Regions from separate parts of the Amycolatopsis pigmentata genome, predicted to be linked through region 2. Evidence: riboswitches for the same ligand, from Rfam matches in the RefSeq annotation. Region 2 holds a riboswitch; each other region holds the start of a gene.

Region 1 (5,145 bases), on a different contig from region 2:
GCGAAGGCCCTGGACGAGTCCGCGTTGTTGCCGCCGGGCCCGGTGACGTGCACGGAAATCCCGCTGACCCCCTGGGCCGCCGTGGTGCGGATGTCGTCGACGATGCCGGCGAGTTTGTTGAAGCCCTGAGTGCCCACGCTGACCGGGACGACGACCTCCGCCGCCTGTGGGGGTCGCTCGCCGGAAGTGAACGGCCCGGTGGCGCCCGCCACGCCGTCGATCGTCGTGAGCTGGTGGGCGTTGCCCGCGATGAGGGTGAGGTCCGCGGGAGTCAGGCCGCCAGGCTTCTCGTAGACGACGATGGCGGGTATCTGGTCGCCCGAACGGAACTCCTGCACCGCGGCGAGAACGCGGGTCGACTCGGCGGTGCCGGGCAGCCACGACTCCGGCCGGTTGTTCTCGACCTCACTGAGCTTGGTCGCCAGCGGCGCGAGAAAGGCGAGCGCGCCGATCCACAGCACGAGGATGACCCATTTGCCCCAGCGGTGGGACGGAATCTTCGCCGCTCTTCCCACGCGGTTCATCGCGCTGCCACCCCTCCTGTCGAGGCCGGACGGTCCGTGTGGACCCGGTGCGGGGCAGCGGAGCACACCCGGCCACCGTCCCAACTTGGTGCGCGGGCATCACCACCACGTCATAGGCGGCCGGGACCGGTCCCGGCCGCCCGGAGGGGAGCGCTAGTCCCCGAGCACCTCGCGCACCGCGGCGGCGGAGGGCGGAACCGTCGCGCGCGGGCCGACGCGGCCTTCGATCGCGTCGAGGGTCTTGAGCCCCTCACCGGTGATGATCAGCACCGTCTCCGCGTCCGGGTCGATCTTGCCAGCCTCGATCAGCTTCTTCGCCGTCGCGACGGTGACGCCACCCGCGGTTTCGGTGAAGACCCCTTCCGTGCGGGCCAGCAGCCGGATGCCTTCGACGATTTCCTCGTCGCTGACGTCTTCGATGGCGCCACCGGTGCGGTTCACCGTGTCGAGCACGTAAGGCCCGTCGGCCGGGTTGCCGATGGCCAGTGACTTGGCGATGGTGTCGGGCTTGACCGGCTGCACCACGTCATGACCGTTGCGGAAGGCGGTGGACACCGGCGAGCAACCGGTCGCCTGCGCGCCGAAGACCTTGTAGGGGGTGTCCTCGACCAGGCCGACCTGGGCCAGTTCGCGGAACCCCTTGTCGACCTTGGTCAGCTGGGAACCGGAGGCGATCGGCACCACGATCTGCTCCGGCCGCCGCCAGCCGAGTTGCTCGGCGATTTCGAAGGCGAGCGTCTTGGAGCCCTCGGAGTAGTACGGGCGGACGTTGACGTTCACGAACGCCCAGGTTTCGTGGTCGGCGGCGAGTTCGGTGGCCAGCCGGTTGACGTCGTCGTAGTTGCCGTCCACCGCGATCAGGTTCCCGCCGTAGACCGCGGTGGTGAGCACCTTGGCGCGCTCCAGCGAAGACGGGATGAGCACCACCGAGCGCCAGCCCGCCCGGGCCGCGGCGGCACCGACCGCGTTGGCGAGGTTGCCGGTGGACGGGCAGGCGAGCGTGTCGAAACCGAACTGGCGGGCGGCGGCCAGCGCCACCGCGACCACGCGGTCCTTGAACGAATGGGTCGGGTTGCCGGTGTCGTCCTTGACCCAGATCCGCTTGACGCCCAGCTCCTTGGCGAGCCGGTCGGCCCGGATCAGCCGGGTACAGCCGGGTTCGGTGTTCGGGATCCGCTCGACATCGGAGGGCACCGGCAGCAGCTTCTTGTACCGCCAGATGTTGCGGGGCCCGGCTTCGATGTCCTCACGGCGCACCCGGCCGAAGTCGTAGGCGACCTCCAGCGGCGAAAAGTCCGCGGCGGAGACGAACTCCGGGGCGAGCGGCTGGCGGTGGCCCTCCTCCTTGGACACCAGTTCCACGGCGGGGCCCAGGTCGAGCACGCGGCGGGTTCCGGTCGAACTGAGGGCTGCGGTCATCGCGAGGTTCCTTTCCTCATCTGTCCCGCTGGTGCGGGCCGGAATTGGCACCGTGGTCGTCAGCTACCTCGCGGACTCGAGATGACAGGCTGACGCCGGTTGCCGGGGCTTCATCGGGCCGTTCCCTCTGCCCCTCTGGATGAGCGGTATTCGGTTGTGGACGCTTCACGCCAGGCAATGCGTCTGTAACAACATACGACACGATGTCCGGGTCCCGCCATGGTCCCGGGGCCGGGCGCCACCGTGGCAGGATCGACGTGTGCCAGCCTCCGTGACCGTTCCGTCGCTCCACCTCGTGCTCGGCGAAGAGGACCTCCTCGTCGAACGGGCTGTTCGTGCTGCCCTCGACGCGGCGCGCCGGTCCGACCCGACCAGTGACGTCACCCGGGTCCGGGTGTCGGAACTCACACCCCCCGCGTTCGCGGAACTGGTCAGTCCCTCCCTGTTCAGCGAGGGCAGGCTGATCGTCCTCGAAGCGGCGCAAGACATATCGCAGGAGGTGGCGGACGCGCTGTTGGCCTACCTCCGCCAGCCCGAGGACGGGATCGTGCTGATCGTCGTGCACTCCGGGGGAGGGCGGGCCAAGGCGGCGAAGGCGCTCCCGGCCACGCTGCGCAAGGCGGGGGCGGAGATCACCGAATGCGCCAAGATCACGAAGCCCGCGGAGCGGGAGGCGTTCGTCCGCGCCGAGGTCCGCCGGGTCGGCGGCCGGATCGACCCGGTGGCCGTGGCCGCGCTGATCGACTCGGTGGGCGGGGAACTGCGTGAGCTGGCGTCGGCGGCGGCACAGCTGGTGGCCGACTCCGGTGGCGAGGTGGACGAGCAGGCGGTGCGCCGGTATCACCGGGGCCGCGCCGACGTCACCGGGTTCGCGGTGGCCGAGCGGGCGGTCGCCGGGGACCGGGCCGCGGCGCTGGAGTCGATGCGCTGGGCGACCCAGATCGGGGTGCCGCACGTCCTGGTCGCCGACGCGCTCGCCGACGCCGTGCGCACGATCGCGCGGGTGTCGGCCGCGGGGCGGGGCAACCCGAACCAGATGGCGGGCGAGCTGGGCATGCCGCCCTGGAAGATCCGCAAGGCGCAGGGACAGGCGCGCGGCTGGGGGCAAGCCGGGCTGGCCGAGGCGATGGCGATCGTGGCCCGCGTCAACGCCGAGGTGAAGGGCGCGGCGGCCGACCCCACCTACGCGCTCGAGCGCGCCGTCCTCGACCTCGTGTCCGCCCGCGAGAAGCGCTGACCACGGCTTCGTAGTGGAGGAAGGACACATGCGAAGGCCCCGCACGAGGGACTCGTGCGGGGCCTTCGAGGGAAGCTCAGAGCGCGTTGGCGCGCTTGGCCATCGCCGACTTCTTGTTCGCGGCCTGGTTGGGGTGGATGACACCCTTGCTGGCGGCCTTGTCCAGCTTCTTGGCGGCCTCGCGCTGCAGCTCGATCGCCTTGTCCCGATCACCGGCTTCGGCGGCCTCGCGGAACTTGCGGATCGCGGTCTTCACCGAGGACTTGACCGACTGGTTGCGCAGGCGCGCCTTCTCGTTGGTCTTGATGCGCTTGATCTGGGACTTGATGTTGGCCACGCGGGCGCTCCTTGATCATGATCGGGTCGGGTTCGCCGCCGCGTTCGTAGTGGCCCCGGTGACCGGGTTTCCTCCCTGGCGGAATGCCACGCGGCAACGGTCGACAACATTACCAGCGGCGCTATGGTGGTCTGGCAGTGCCTAGGGTTCCGCCGGCACCCCGCCTACCTGTCCCACAACCAGGGGCCGCCGGGTCCGGTCCGAGCGGTACCAGCCGGCGGGAATGGGGCCGCCGGTACACCTGAAATGGACAAAAGCCATGAGGGCCTGGTCCTTTCGCGCCCGCGGAAGGCCGGAAAGGCCCTCGGTGAACGGCTCTGCCCTCGCTCTCGTGCTCCTCGCCGCGGTCGTGCACGCCGGCTGGAATCTCGCCGCCAAGCGTGTCCGTGACGGCGGTGCGAGCTTCGTCTTCCTCTACTACACCACCAGTGCGGTGTGCTGCCTGCCGCTCGCCGCCGCCATGCTGGTCCTGGCCCCACAGCGTCCACAATGGACCTGGCTGGCCGCCGCGGCCGTCACCGCGGTGTGTCACGTCGCCTACGGCATCGTCCTGCAGCGCGGATACGCCGTCGGTGACCTCTCCGTGGTGTATCCGGTCGCCCGGGGCAGCGGTCCTCTGCTGTCCGTGCTGGCGGCGGTCGTCCTGTTCGGTGAGCGGCCGGGAGCGCTGGGTCTGGTCGGCGCGTTCCTGGTCGTGGCGGGAGTGCTGCTGATCGGTGGCGGCCGGAGCGCCGGGCAGACCGATCCGCGTGCCCGGCGGTCGGGCATCGGCTACGGGCTGCTCACCGGACTGACGATCGCGGCGTACACGCTCTGGGACGACCACTCGGTCAACGCCCTCGCGGTGCCCCCGCTGGTCTATTTCAGTGCCGGGGCGCTGTTGCAGAGCCTGCTGCTCGCGCCGTCGGCGCTGGGCCGGGGCGACCTCGCCGGGTTGTGGCGGGCTCACCGGCGGGAGGTGCTGATCGTCGGGGTCTTTTCGCCGGTGGCCTACCTGCTGGTGCTCTACGCGATGCGGATGGCTCCGGTGAGCCTCGTCGCGCCCGCCCGCGAGGTCAGCATCGTGCTCGGTGGCCTCGCCGCGTGGCTGGTCCTCGGGGAGGCCGACCCGGCGCGACGGCTGACCGGCTCGGTGATCGTGCTGACCGGGATCGCGGCGATTGCCGCCTCCTGACCGCTGAGGTAGGCAGGGTCCATGCACGTGTTGAGCAGCCGGTTCCTCGTCAGGCCCGTCGACCCCGAAAAGACGACCGCGTTCTATGCCGACGTCCTCGGTCTGGCGATCTACCGGACCTTCCCGGGCGGCACCGTGTTCTTCCTGGGTCAGGGATTCCTTGAGGTCGCCGGGCAGGGAACGCCGGGAGAAGGCGGCAACCTCCAGTTGTGGCTGCAGGTCGAGAACCTGCCGGCCACCCTGGCGGAACTGGCGGGCCGCGGCGTCACCCCCGACCGGGAGGCGCGGCGGGAACCGTGGGGGCTGGACGAGGCGTGGATCTCCGACCCCGACGGTACCCGCATCGTGCTGGTGGAAATTCCCTCGGACCATCCACTTCGGACAGACGTGCGCGACCCGTCAGGGACGTAGTGCGCGAATCTGGGCCGTCAGCGGGGCGGCGGGCCCGGGTGGC
Region 2 (5,145 bases):
GAACCAGACCTGGCTCGCCTACGGCGGCGGGCAGTACGCCCAGCACGCCTACCAGGCCACTCGTGAACAGCAGATCGCCATCGCGCAGAAGGTCCAGGCCGGTCAGGGCTGGGGCGCGTGGCCGGTGTGCTCGGTCAAGACGGGCATCGCGTGAGCGGCAGACCGGCGGCCCCTTCCGCTTGGCCGAGCGTCGAGGACGACTGGGACGTCTCGGGTGACCTTGCGATCACCGAGCACGACATCCGCGCGGTGCTGGGGCCTGACGCCGACGACATGATGACCGAGGCCGAGATCGACGTCGACGAGCTGATCAAGCTCATCAACGCCGAAACCACGGTGCTCCCCCCGCTGGTCATGCCGCGCCCGAGCGCGCCCGGCGTGCTGCCGGACGAGCAGGAACGCGTTTCCGCGGTGAAGACGTGGAAGCGGCGGTTTTTGCGGGGTTCGGTGTTGGCGTTGTTGATCAGCATCACGGGTGGTGGTGCTGCGGCGTTGGCGATGAATAAGAGTGTGACCGTTGATGTCGATGGGCATGAGCAGACGGTTCACAGTTTTGGCAAGACGGTCGGTGAGGTGTTGCATGACGCCGGGCTGTCTGTGGGTGAGCATGATGCGTTGTCGCCGTCGCCGCAGGCCGCGGTGGGTGATGGTGGTGTCATCAAGCTGGACCGTGGCCGGAAGTTGAATCTGGTTGTGGATGGTGTGGCGCGGGAGTCGTGGGTTCGTGCCACGAATTTGCGTGATGCGCTGGCGCAGCTGGGTTTGGCGGAGAAGCTGGGTCCGGGTACGTGGTTTTCGGTGGCGCCGGATGCGGCGTTGTCGTTGGGTGGTTCGACGGTTGAGGTGCACACCCTCAAGCACGTCACCGTCTACGACGGTGACACCGCACCCCGGCAGGTCACCACGACCTCCGTCAGCACCGCGGACTTCCTCAAGGAGCAGAACCTCTCGCTCGGTCCGGACGACGCCGTGGACGGCGGCCTGGACGTGAAGCTGGCCGACAACGCCGAGGTGCACATCAGCCGCACCGGTGTTTCGGTGATCACCCAGCAGGAGGACATCGACCCGCCGGTCCAGAAGAACGACGACCCGACCCTGTCTTCGGGGCAGCAGGTGGTCGACGATCCGGGGACGCCGGGCAAGCAGCAGGTGACCTACCGGATCACGAAGAAGAACGGCAGGGAGACCGGCAGGCAGCAGATGTCGGCCCAGGTGCTCACCCCGCCCAAACCGAAGATCGTCCGGGTCGGCACCAAGAAGCAGCAGGCCAACATGGCCTCCGGCGACACGGTCTGGGACCAGATCGCGAAATGCGAGGCCGGGGGCAACTGGGCGGCCAACACCGGCAACCGCTACTACGGCGGCCTGCAGTTCGACAAAGGGACGTGGAACTCCTACGGCGGCAGCGCGTACGCGTCGACACCGGATCAGGCCAGCCGTGAGCAGCAGATCGCGGTGGCGGAACGGGTCCGGGCCGGCCGGGGCGGCAGCTACAGCGCCTGGCCGGGATGCAGCAGCAAGCTGGGTCTCTCGTAACCCCTCGGGACCGGACCGGCGGGCAAAGGGCGATAGGGTCGCTCTCGTGACCCATCTGCTCGGGCCTGCCGAGATCCGGAGGCTGGCGGCCGAGCTGGACGTCCGGCCGACGAAGAAGCTCGGCCAGAACTTCGTGCACGATCCCAACACGGTGCGCCGGATCGTGGACCTCGCCGGCGTCGGTCCGGACGACCACGTGCTCGAGGTCGGGCCCGGACTCGGCTCGCTGACCCTCGGGCTGCTCGGCGCCGGCGCGCGGGTCACCGCGGTCGAGATCGACCCGGTCCTGGCCGCCCGGTTGCCCGCCACGGCCGCCACCTACGCGCCCGAATCCGCTTCCCGCCTGACCGTGCTGGCCAGTGACGCGCTCCGGTTGCGCGCGGAGGACCTGCCGGCACCGCCGTCCGCGCTGGTGGCGAACCTCCCGTACAACGTCGCTGTGCCGGTCGTGCTGCACCTGCTGACCGAACTGCCGTCGGTGCGGAGTGGGCTCGTCATGGTGCAGGCCGAGGTCGCCGACCGGATGGCCGCGGGACCGGGGAGCCGGGTCTATGGGGTGCCTAGCGTGAAACTGGCGTGGTTCGGGCGCGCCCGGAAGGTGGCCCCGGTATCGCGTTCGGTCTTCTGGCCGGTGCCGAATGTGGATTCGGCGCTGGTGTCGTTCGAGCGCGTCGACCGCGACTGGCAGGGCGACCGCGCGGCGGTCTTTTCCTTGATCGACAATGCCTTTTCGCAACGGCGTAAGACCCTGCGGGCGGCGTTGGCGTCGTGGGCGGGTTCCGCCGCGAAGGCCGCCGAGGTGCTCCAGTCCGCGGGAGTGGATCCGGGAGCGCGGGGCGAGCAGTTGACGGTGGAGGACTTCGCGCGGATCGCGGAAACGGCGAGCGCGCACACGAGTGGCCGCACCGCTCGTTAGTTTTTGAACGCGCTGAGTGCGCGCCTGCCGCCGTCCGTGTGACGTTGTGGTGTGATCTGTGGCCGAAGCCTTGCGTCCAGCATGTGGAATCGGCTGTACTCTAGGCGTATCCATCCCGAGCGACTGAGAGACCTGGCTCGCCGAAGTCGCAGCAACCACTCCCTTCGGGGCAGGTGCTAACGCCAGGAACGATGGAGGATGCGTGTTCATCACGATGCTCACCAGGCGCCGGGTAGTCGACGAGTGTCGACGCAGTGTATGCGCATGTCGCCGCTGACTCTCGTTTCCGGCTGATTCCCCTTCAACCTGTTTGCTGTCCATTCCGGACGGCCATTCGGTGACGGCCGGCGCGCCCGCGGTACAAGCGGCCGTGCCATTTTCTTGTGGAGCTTTTTCGTGATCACTGTCGAAAATCTGACCAAATCCTTTCCCGGTGAGAAGACACCCGTGCTGGCGCTCCGTGATGTGAGCATCGAAGTGAGCGCCGGGGCGCTGTACGGGGTCCTCGGCCCGTCGGGCGCCGGCAAGTCCACCCTCGCGCGCTGCGTCGCGCTGCGGGAGAAGCCCGACCGCGGGACGGTGCGGCTGGACGGGCTGAACGTGGCGAGGCTGGACGGCCGACGGTTGCGTGAGGTTCGGCGCCAGGTCGCCGCACTCGACGCGCACCCGCCGCTACGCGCCGAGCGCACCGTGGCCGGGAACATCGCCGAACCGCTGGAACGGCTCGGCGTGGACGGACCACAGCGGCGCAGCCGGGTAGGCCGCGTCCTCGACCTCACGGGTCTGACCCAGCGGGCCGCGCAGCTTCCCGGTGAACTGACCGAGGGGCAGCGGCGGCGAGTAGGCCTCGCCCGGGCCCTCGCGGCCGGCCCCGCGGTGTTGCTCGCCGACGACCCGACCGCCGGAATCGACCAGGACGACGCCGCCGGTGTGCTGACCGTCCTCGACCGGGCCCGGGCCGAACTCGGTGTGACAGTGCTGCTGACCACCCAGGACAGCAGCGTGGTGCGCCGTGCCTGCGACGAGGTGGGCGTGCTCGAGCAAGGGCGGCTGGTGGAACAGGGCAGCGTGCTCGGGCTGATCACCGACCCGGCCAGCCACACCGCCCGTGCCGTGCTCCCGGCGATCGAGACGCCGCGCGCGCAGTCCGCACGCTACGACCGCGTGGCCGACGTGGTGCTGATCGGCTTCGCCTCGGTCGGCGCGCTGCTGCCCGAAGCGTCGAGCCGGTTCGACGTGGAAATCGCCACCATCGGCGGCGGGCTCACGCGGGTCGGCGACACCCCGGTCGCCCACTTCCGCCTCGCCCTGCGCGGCACCTGCTCGGAGGCCGCCCTGTCGTGGATCGCCGACCGCGGCGCGCACGTCAGCCCCGTAGCCACCCTTACCTGCCCCGTCGCCGCCTGATCGAGTGTTCGAGATCGGCCCGCCGGTGCGGCCGTAGACCATCGTGCCAACGTGCCCGGGGCTTTGGCGCGCTCTTCATCCTTCGATCGCGTCGGCGGCTCGGAGTTCGACTGTCCATCGATGCCTGTCAATTGACAGGAAAACTACGCAACCTGTAGGATTCCTATCAATTGACAGGCATCACGATGCGATGGCGGAGGTCCCGCCGCATGGACGAGGCGCAGACTTCGAGGCTGTTCGAACTCGCCGACCTGATCCTGGCGGTGGGCCGGCACATCGGGGCGTCGAAGGCGGCCGAAGCCGAGTCGGGAACACCGCTGGAAGGGGCGGTGATGCGGTATATCGACCGCCACCCGGGCACGTTGGCCGGTGACGCCGCCGAGGCCACCCAGATGATCTCAAGCAACTTCAGCCGGGCTGTGCGACGCCTGGAGAAGGCGGGCCTGGTCCGGCGTGACGCGGATCAACGCGACGCGCGGCGGGTGCGTCTGTATCCCACCGAGAAGGCGCAGGAGAACCTGCAACGATTGCGCGAAATCTGGAGCCACCTCCTCGAGGACGCCGTGACCGACTCCGACGAGATCGACGCCGCGATCTCGACCCTGCGGAACATCGAGACCCGGCTGGTCGCCCGGAGCCACCCCGAGGCCCGGTAGATCCGGCAGTCGTTCGGCGTCCGAGCGGTCTGTGCGCTACTGCGCCGAGCCGGAGAGGCAATCGACCTTATCCGTGAAGGGAACAGCAGTGACTTCGTCGCGAAATGGCTCACCCACACGCGCTCTCGTTCTTGGCGGCGGTGGCGCCGTCGGTGTCGGTTGGCAGACTGGTCTGCTCACAGGGCTGCGCGAGGCCGGTGTCGACATGGCGGGAGGTGGGGCAATCGTGGGCACATCCGCAGGTGCCCTCGTCGGCGCACTGCTGGCCAGCGGCCGTGACATCACCGAGGCACTCACCGCCCTGGCAGCGCTCAGGCAGAGCGTCGACCCCGATGGCCTGGCGGCAGGCGGTGCGGCCTTCGTAAGCGCAAGGCGTCAGGCAAGCCTCGACAGCGACCCACGTCCAGCGCTAAAGGCAATCGGCCACGCAGCGCAGGAGGCGAGCACGCTCGCCGAAGACGTCTACCTCGGCCTGTTCGGCACGCTCGACGGCGTCGCCTGGCCTGCGGGCTTCCGATGCACCGCAGTCGACACCGACACCGGCGACTTGGTCGTGTGGGACCAAGAATCCGGCGTGCCGCTACTGCACGCTGTCGCCTCCAGTTGCGTGGTCCCGATGCTGTTTCCCCC
Region 3 (5,145 bases), on a different contig from region 2:
GCAGGGAGCATTTCGGTGGCGCCCTGCCCGCCGCGATCCTGGCCCACGGTGTCGCGGCGGGATGGCTCTCGCGGGAGCCGCACCGCGCTGTCCGGGTCCACGCCGTCGAACCGTTCGCGCGACTCGGGGTCGAGCGCGGGGAACTGGCCTGGCCGGGAGCGGCATGATGCGGATCCCGGTCCGGGTCAAGCCCGGCGCCAGGCGAGACGCGGTCGGCGGGGACTTCGACGGCGCGCTCGTCGTCACGGTGCGGGCCCCGGCCGTGAACGGCAAGGCGAACGAGGCCCTGCGCCGGGTCCTGGCCGCCGCACTCGGCGTCCGTGCGCGGGATCTCGTTGTGGTGCAAGGAGAACGCGCGCGCAACAAGGTGATCGATCTCGCCGACCCACCGCCCGGCACCGAGGAGCTCTTGACCACACTGCGACTGGGGTGACCGGCCTCCCCGCACCGGTTCTCTATGCTGGACAGTGCGAACCGGGTGGTGGGGTAGGGGAGGTTGCTGGTGGCGGAGCTTCCAGTCGTGCTGGGACTGGGCGCGGCCGTACTGCTGGCTTCCGTCCTCGCGGTCCGGTTGTCCACGCGGCTCGGGCTGCCGTCGTTGTTGCTCTACCTGGGCATCGGCGTGCTTCTCGGCGAGGCCGGTTTCGGCATTCGCTTCTCCGACGCTTCGCTCACCCAGTCGCTGGGGCTGGCCGCGCTGGTCCTGATCCTCACCGAAGGTGGCCTGACCACCCGCTGGTCGACCGTGAAACCCGCGCTGGCACAGGGAATCCTTCTGTCCACAGTGGGTGTCGTGCTGGCCATCGCGATCACCGGCACCGCGCTGCACTGGCTGCTCGGCCTCGAGTGGCGGATCGCGCTCCTGTGGGGTGCGGTGCTGTCGTCCACCGACTCGGCGGCCGTGTTCTCGGTGCTGCGGACCGTCGGCATCCGCCAGCGGCTCGTCGGCACGCTCGAACTGGAGTCCGGCATCAACGACGCCCCCGCCTACATCGCGGTGGTCGTGCTGGCCGAGGGCACGCGGCTCGACTGGTCGCTGCCGCTGCTGGAGATCTACGAACTCGCCGCGGGCGCCGGGATAGGCCTGCTCCTCGGCGTCGCCGGGGCGTGGGCGCTCAGACGGGCCGCGCTGCCTGCCACCGGTCTCTATCCGCTCGCCACCGTGGCCGTCTGCGTGGTCGCCTACGCCTCCGGCCAGTTCGCGCACGCTTCCGGATTGCTCGCCACCTATGTCGCCGCGCTCGTGCTCGGCAACGCGCGGCTGCCGCACCGGTCCGACACGATCTCCTTCGCCGAAGGGCTCGGATGGCTCGCGCAGATCGGGTTGTTCGTGTTGCTGGGGTTGTTCGCTTCGCCGGAGCGGTTGCTGGAGAGCATCGTGGCGGGGCTCATCGCCGGGGGTGTGGTGTTGCTGTTGGGAAGACCGCTCTCGGTTCTGCTGTCGCTCGCGCCCTTCCGGCTGCCGTGGCGAGAACAGGCGTTCCTGTCCTGGGCGGGGCTGCGAGGCGCGGTGCCGATCGTGCTGGCGATGATCCCCCTGGCGAAGGGGGTGCCCGACGCCGAACGGCTGGTGGACGCCGTGTTCGTCCTGGTGATCGTGCTCACACTGGTGCAGGGCTGGACCTTGGCGCCGATGGCGAAGTTCCTCGGCCTCGGCGTCCGTGGTCAGGCCGAGGAGATCGAGGTCGACGTCGCCGCGCTCGACGAACTGGACGCCGCGCTGTTGCAGGTGCGCATCCAGCCCGGATCCCGGCTCCACGGCGTTTACCTGGCCGAACTGCGACTGCCGGTGGGCGCGTCGCTCAGCCTCATCGTCAGGGAAGGCGTCAGTTTCACGCCCCAGAAGACGAGCCGCCTGCAGCAGGGCGACCAACTGCTCGTCGTCGCCACCGAGGGTTCGCGTGACGCGGCCGAACGCCGCCTGCGCGCGGTCGACCGCGCGGGCCGTCTCGCCCGGTGGCGGGGCGAATCAGGCGATTGACGGCGGTGGTGTTAGGGTCCTGGCCAAGGTCATGAGTGCCAGCGCGAAGCCCCGGCTCGCTGGCCGGCAACCCTCCTACCGCGGTGGGGTGCCCCGGGTGAGGACCTGGTTCGCGGCGAAGTGCCGTGAGCAAGCGCGGGCCCCGTGGTGGGTCCCATGGCCGCCAGGGAGGCATCGTGACGCTCGCTTTCACGCCCAGGATCGTCGTTCCGCAGGTCACCGGTCAACCGCCGGTCCCGTTGGTGACCGGTGGGGAGATCGCTTACGCGAACCTTGATCACGCGGCGAGCACGCCCTGCCTGGAGGCGGTGCGCCGTGCCGTCGACGAGTTCCTCCCGTGGTACGCGAGCGTGCACCGGGGTGCCGGTTTCGCCTCACGCGTGTCCACGAAGGTCTATGACCGAACCCGCGATGTGCTGCGCCGCTTCACTTCCGCCCGCGACGACGACCTGGTGATCTTCACCCGCAACACCACCGACGCGCTGAACCTGCTCGCCCGCGCCCTTCCCCGGGACACTTCGGTGGTGCTGTTCGACACCGAGCACCACGCCGCGCTCCTGCCGTGGCGGGGCCCGAACGTGATCCGCGTGCCCGCTCCGCGCACCCGCGCGGCCGCTGTGTCCGTTGTGGACAGTGCACTGGCCGCGTGTCCGGAGGGACCGCGCCTGGTCGTGGTCACCGGAGCGTCGAACGTGACGGGTGAACTGCTCCCGGTCGCCGAGATCGCCGCGGTGGCCCGGCGTCACGGCGCGCGGGTAGCGCTCGACGCCGCCCAACTCGCGCCGCACCGGCCCATTTCGTTGCGGGAGCTCGATGTCGATTTCGTGGCGCTGTCGGGACACAAGCTCTACGCGCCGTTCGGGGCGGGCGCTCTCGTCGGCCGGGCCGACTGGCTGAGCGAGGCGCGGCCGTATCTCGCCGGAGGCGGGGCGACGAAGGCGGTGCGGGTGAGCGACGAGGCCGCCGGTGGCCTCGAGGTGGAATGGAATCCGGGACCGGAGCGGCACGAGGCCGGATCCCCGAACACGGTCGGTGTCCATGCGCTCGGCGTCGCCTGTGCTCGGCTCGCGGCGAACTGGGATGCCGTGATCGCGCACGAAGACGCCTTGCTGGACCGGCTGGGCCGGGGGCTGCGCACCGTGCCCGGACTGGCCGAGCTGCGTCTGTTCGACGGTGAGGCCGCCAGGGTCGGCACGGTCGCTTTCGTGGTCGACGGGTTCGACCCCGGGCTGCTGGCCGCGGTGCTGTCCGCCGAGTACGGGATCGGCGTGCGTGACGGAGCGTTCTGCGCGCATGTCGCCGCTCGCCGGCTGATCTCGGTGGCCGGCGGTGAGGGGATCAGGGCGCTGCGGGTGAGCCTGGGCCTGGGCACCACCGAAGAGCACGTGGACCGGCTGGTGACGGCACTCCGGCGCATTGTCACCGAGGGCGCTCACTGGGCCTACACGACCTCGGACGGCCGGTGGGAGCCAAGCCCGGATCCCCGGGAGTGGCCGTCCTTCCTGGCGAGCTGAGCGCTGTGGGTGCGTCCGGGACCCACGGCGGGGCGCCCCGGACAGCGGCGTGGACAATGACCGGGTGAGCACCGAACAGGGATCGCAGCCGGACACCGAAGCCCCTCCCGCCCCACCGAAGCGGCGCGTGGGCCTCCTGGCCGTGGTCGCCACGACCGCGTTCGGGCTCGACCTCGCCACCAAGGCGATCGTCGCGTCCACTTTGGAGGGTCATGAGCCGGTCCGGGTACTCGGTGGCCTGGTCTACCTGCAGCTGATCCGCAACCCCGGCGCGGCCTTCGGCATGGCCACCGGCATGACCTGGGTGCTCGCGCTGGTCGCGATGGCCGTGGTGATCGCGCTGATCTGGTTCGCCCGGCGGCTGCGCTCCGGGTGGTGGGCGTTCGGGCTCGGGCTCGTGCTGGCCGGGGCCCTGGGCAACCTCGTCGACCGCATCTTCCGCGCGCCCGGACCGTTTCGCGGTCACGTCGTGGACTTCATTTCGGTGTTCGCCCCGGACGGCGACGTGTGGCCGGTGTTCAACATCGCCGACTCCTCGATCTGCGTGGGCGGCGTGCTGATCGTGCTGCTGTCCCTGCTCGGCCGTGACTACGACGGCTCGGTCCGGAGCGCGAAGAAGTGAGCGTCCGGATGCTGCCCGTGCCGGACGGCCTGGACGGGATGAGAGTGGACGCCGGGCTGGCCAAGCTGCTCGGACTGTCCCGGACTGTGGTCGCCGAGCTGGCCGAGTCCGGCGAGGTGCTCCTGGACGGGCGGCCCGCCGGGAAGTCCGACCGGCTGGCCGCGGGTGGACTGCTGGAAGTGCGGTTGCCGGAGCCGGACAATCCCGTCGAGGTCGTCGTCGAACCGGTGGAGGGACTGCGGATCCTCCACGACGACGACGACATCGTGGTGGTGTCCAAGCCGGTCGGGGTGGCCGCGCACCCGAGCCCCGGCTGGTCGGGGCCGACCGTCGTGGGCGGGCTCGCGGCGGCCGGACTGCGGGTGTCCACGTCGGGGGCGGCGGAACGGCAGGGTGTGGTGCACCGGCTGGACGCCGGGACCACCGGCGTCATGGTGGTGGCCAAGAGCGAGCACGCGTACACGGTGTTGAAGCGTGCCTTCAAGGAACGCACCGTCGAAAAGCGCTACCACGCGGTCGTCCAGGGGCATCCCGATCCGACGCGGGGCACCATCGACGCTCCGATCGACCGGCATCCGCGCCACGACTACAAGTTCGCGGTGGTGGCCGGGGGCAGGCCGAGCATCACGCATTACGAGGTCATCGAGGCGTTCCGGGCCGCGTCGCTGGTCGACGTCAAGCTGGAAACCGGCCGCACGCACCAGATCCGGGTGCATTTCGCGGCGGTGCGGCACCCCTGCGCCGGTGACCTGACCTACGGCGCGGACCCGGTGCTGGCCCGCAAACTCGGCCTGAACCGCCAGTGGCTGCACGCGCGCGCGCTCGGGTTCGCTCACCCCGCCGACGGCCGCTGGGTCGAGTTCGAAGCCCCTTACCCCGAAGACCTCGCCTACGCCCTGGAAATCCTGCGCGCCGAGTGACCCACCCGTCTCCCACCACCACCCTCAAAGGAGGCGCTCCGCGCGACAGCTGGTTCAAAAATCAAGTGACCAGGTGAGGGTGCGCTCGTCGGGCTCGGGACGGGGGCT

What was found. Region 2 has a riboswitch for S-adenosylmethionine ahead of ACFSXZ_RS22425 (methionine ABC transporter ATP-binding protein). Riboswitches for the same ligand answer to the same signal wherever they lie in the genome.
Region 1: linked by a shared signal. The riboswitch ahead of thrC (threonine synthase) and the one ahead of ACFSXZ_RS22425 (methionine ABC transporter ATP-binding protein) in region 2 are both predicted to bind S-adenosylmethionine.
Region 3: linked by a shared signal. The riboswitch ahead of ACFSXZ_RS40040 (aminotransferase class V-fold PLP-dependent enzyme) and the one ahead of ACFSXZ_RS22425 (methionine ABC transporter ATP-binding protein) in region 2 are both predicted to bind S-adenosylmethionine.

What each region holds. Positions count from the first base shown of each region.
Region 1 is NZ_JBHUKR010000021.1:718,440-723,584, forward strand. Features, by position in the region: gene ACFSXZ_RS34640 (MMPL family transporter) at 1-524, opposite strand, end outside; gene thrC (threonine synthase) at 678-1,943, opposite strand; SAM riboswitch class I at 1,957-2,089, opposite strand; gene holA (DNA polymerase III subunit delta) at 2,203-3,180, shown strand; gene rpsT (30S ribosomal protein S20) at 3,257-3,517, opposite strand; gene ACFSXZ_RS34660 (EamA family transporter) at 3,825-4,691, shown strand; gene ACFSXZ_RS34665 (VOC family protein) at 4,713-5,102, shown strand; gene ACFSXZ_RS34670 (methyltransferase domain-containing protein) at 5,091-5,145, opposite strand, start outside.
Region 2 is NZ_JBHUKR010000011.1:67,616-72,760, forward strand. Features, by position in the region: gene ACFSXZ_RS22410 (transglycosylase family protein) at 1-154, shown strand, start outside; gene ACFSXZ_RS22415 (transglycosylase family protein) at 151-1,536, shown strand; gene rsmA (16S rRNA (adenine(1518)-N(6)/adenine(1519)-N(6))-dimethyltransferase RsmA) at 1,583-2,452, shown strand; SAM riboswitch class I at 2,560-2,650, shown strand; gene ACFSXZ_RS22425 (methionine ABC transporter ATP-binding protein) at 2,849-3,859, shown strand; gene ACFSXZ_RS22430 (MarR family winged helix-turn-helix transcriptional regulator) at 4,069-4,515, shown strand; gene ACFSXZ_RS22435 (patatin-like phospholipase family protein) at 4,604-5,145, shown strand, end outside.
Region 3 is NZ_JBHUKR010000029.1:104,970-110,114, reverse strand. Features, by position in the region: gene ACFSXZ_RS40055 (ArsR/SmtB family transcription factor) at 1-167, shown strand, start outside; gene ACFSXZ_RS40050 (DUF167 domain-containing protein) at 164-433, shown strand; gene ACFSXZ_RS40045 (potassium/proton antiporter) at 503-1,981, shown strand; SAM riboswitch class IV at 2,009-2,123, shown strand; gene ACFSXZ_RS40040 (aminotransferase class V-fold PLP-dependent enzyme) at 2,158-3,495, shown strand; gene lspA (signal peptidase II) at 3,560-4,117, shown strand; gene ACFSXZ_RS40030 (RluA family pseudouridine synthase) at 4,114-5,037, shown strand; gene ACFSXZ_RS40025 (AsnC family protein) at 5,092-5,145, opposite strand, start outside.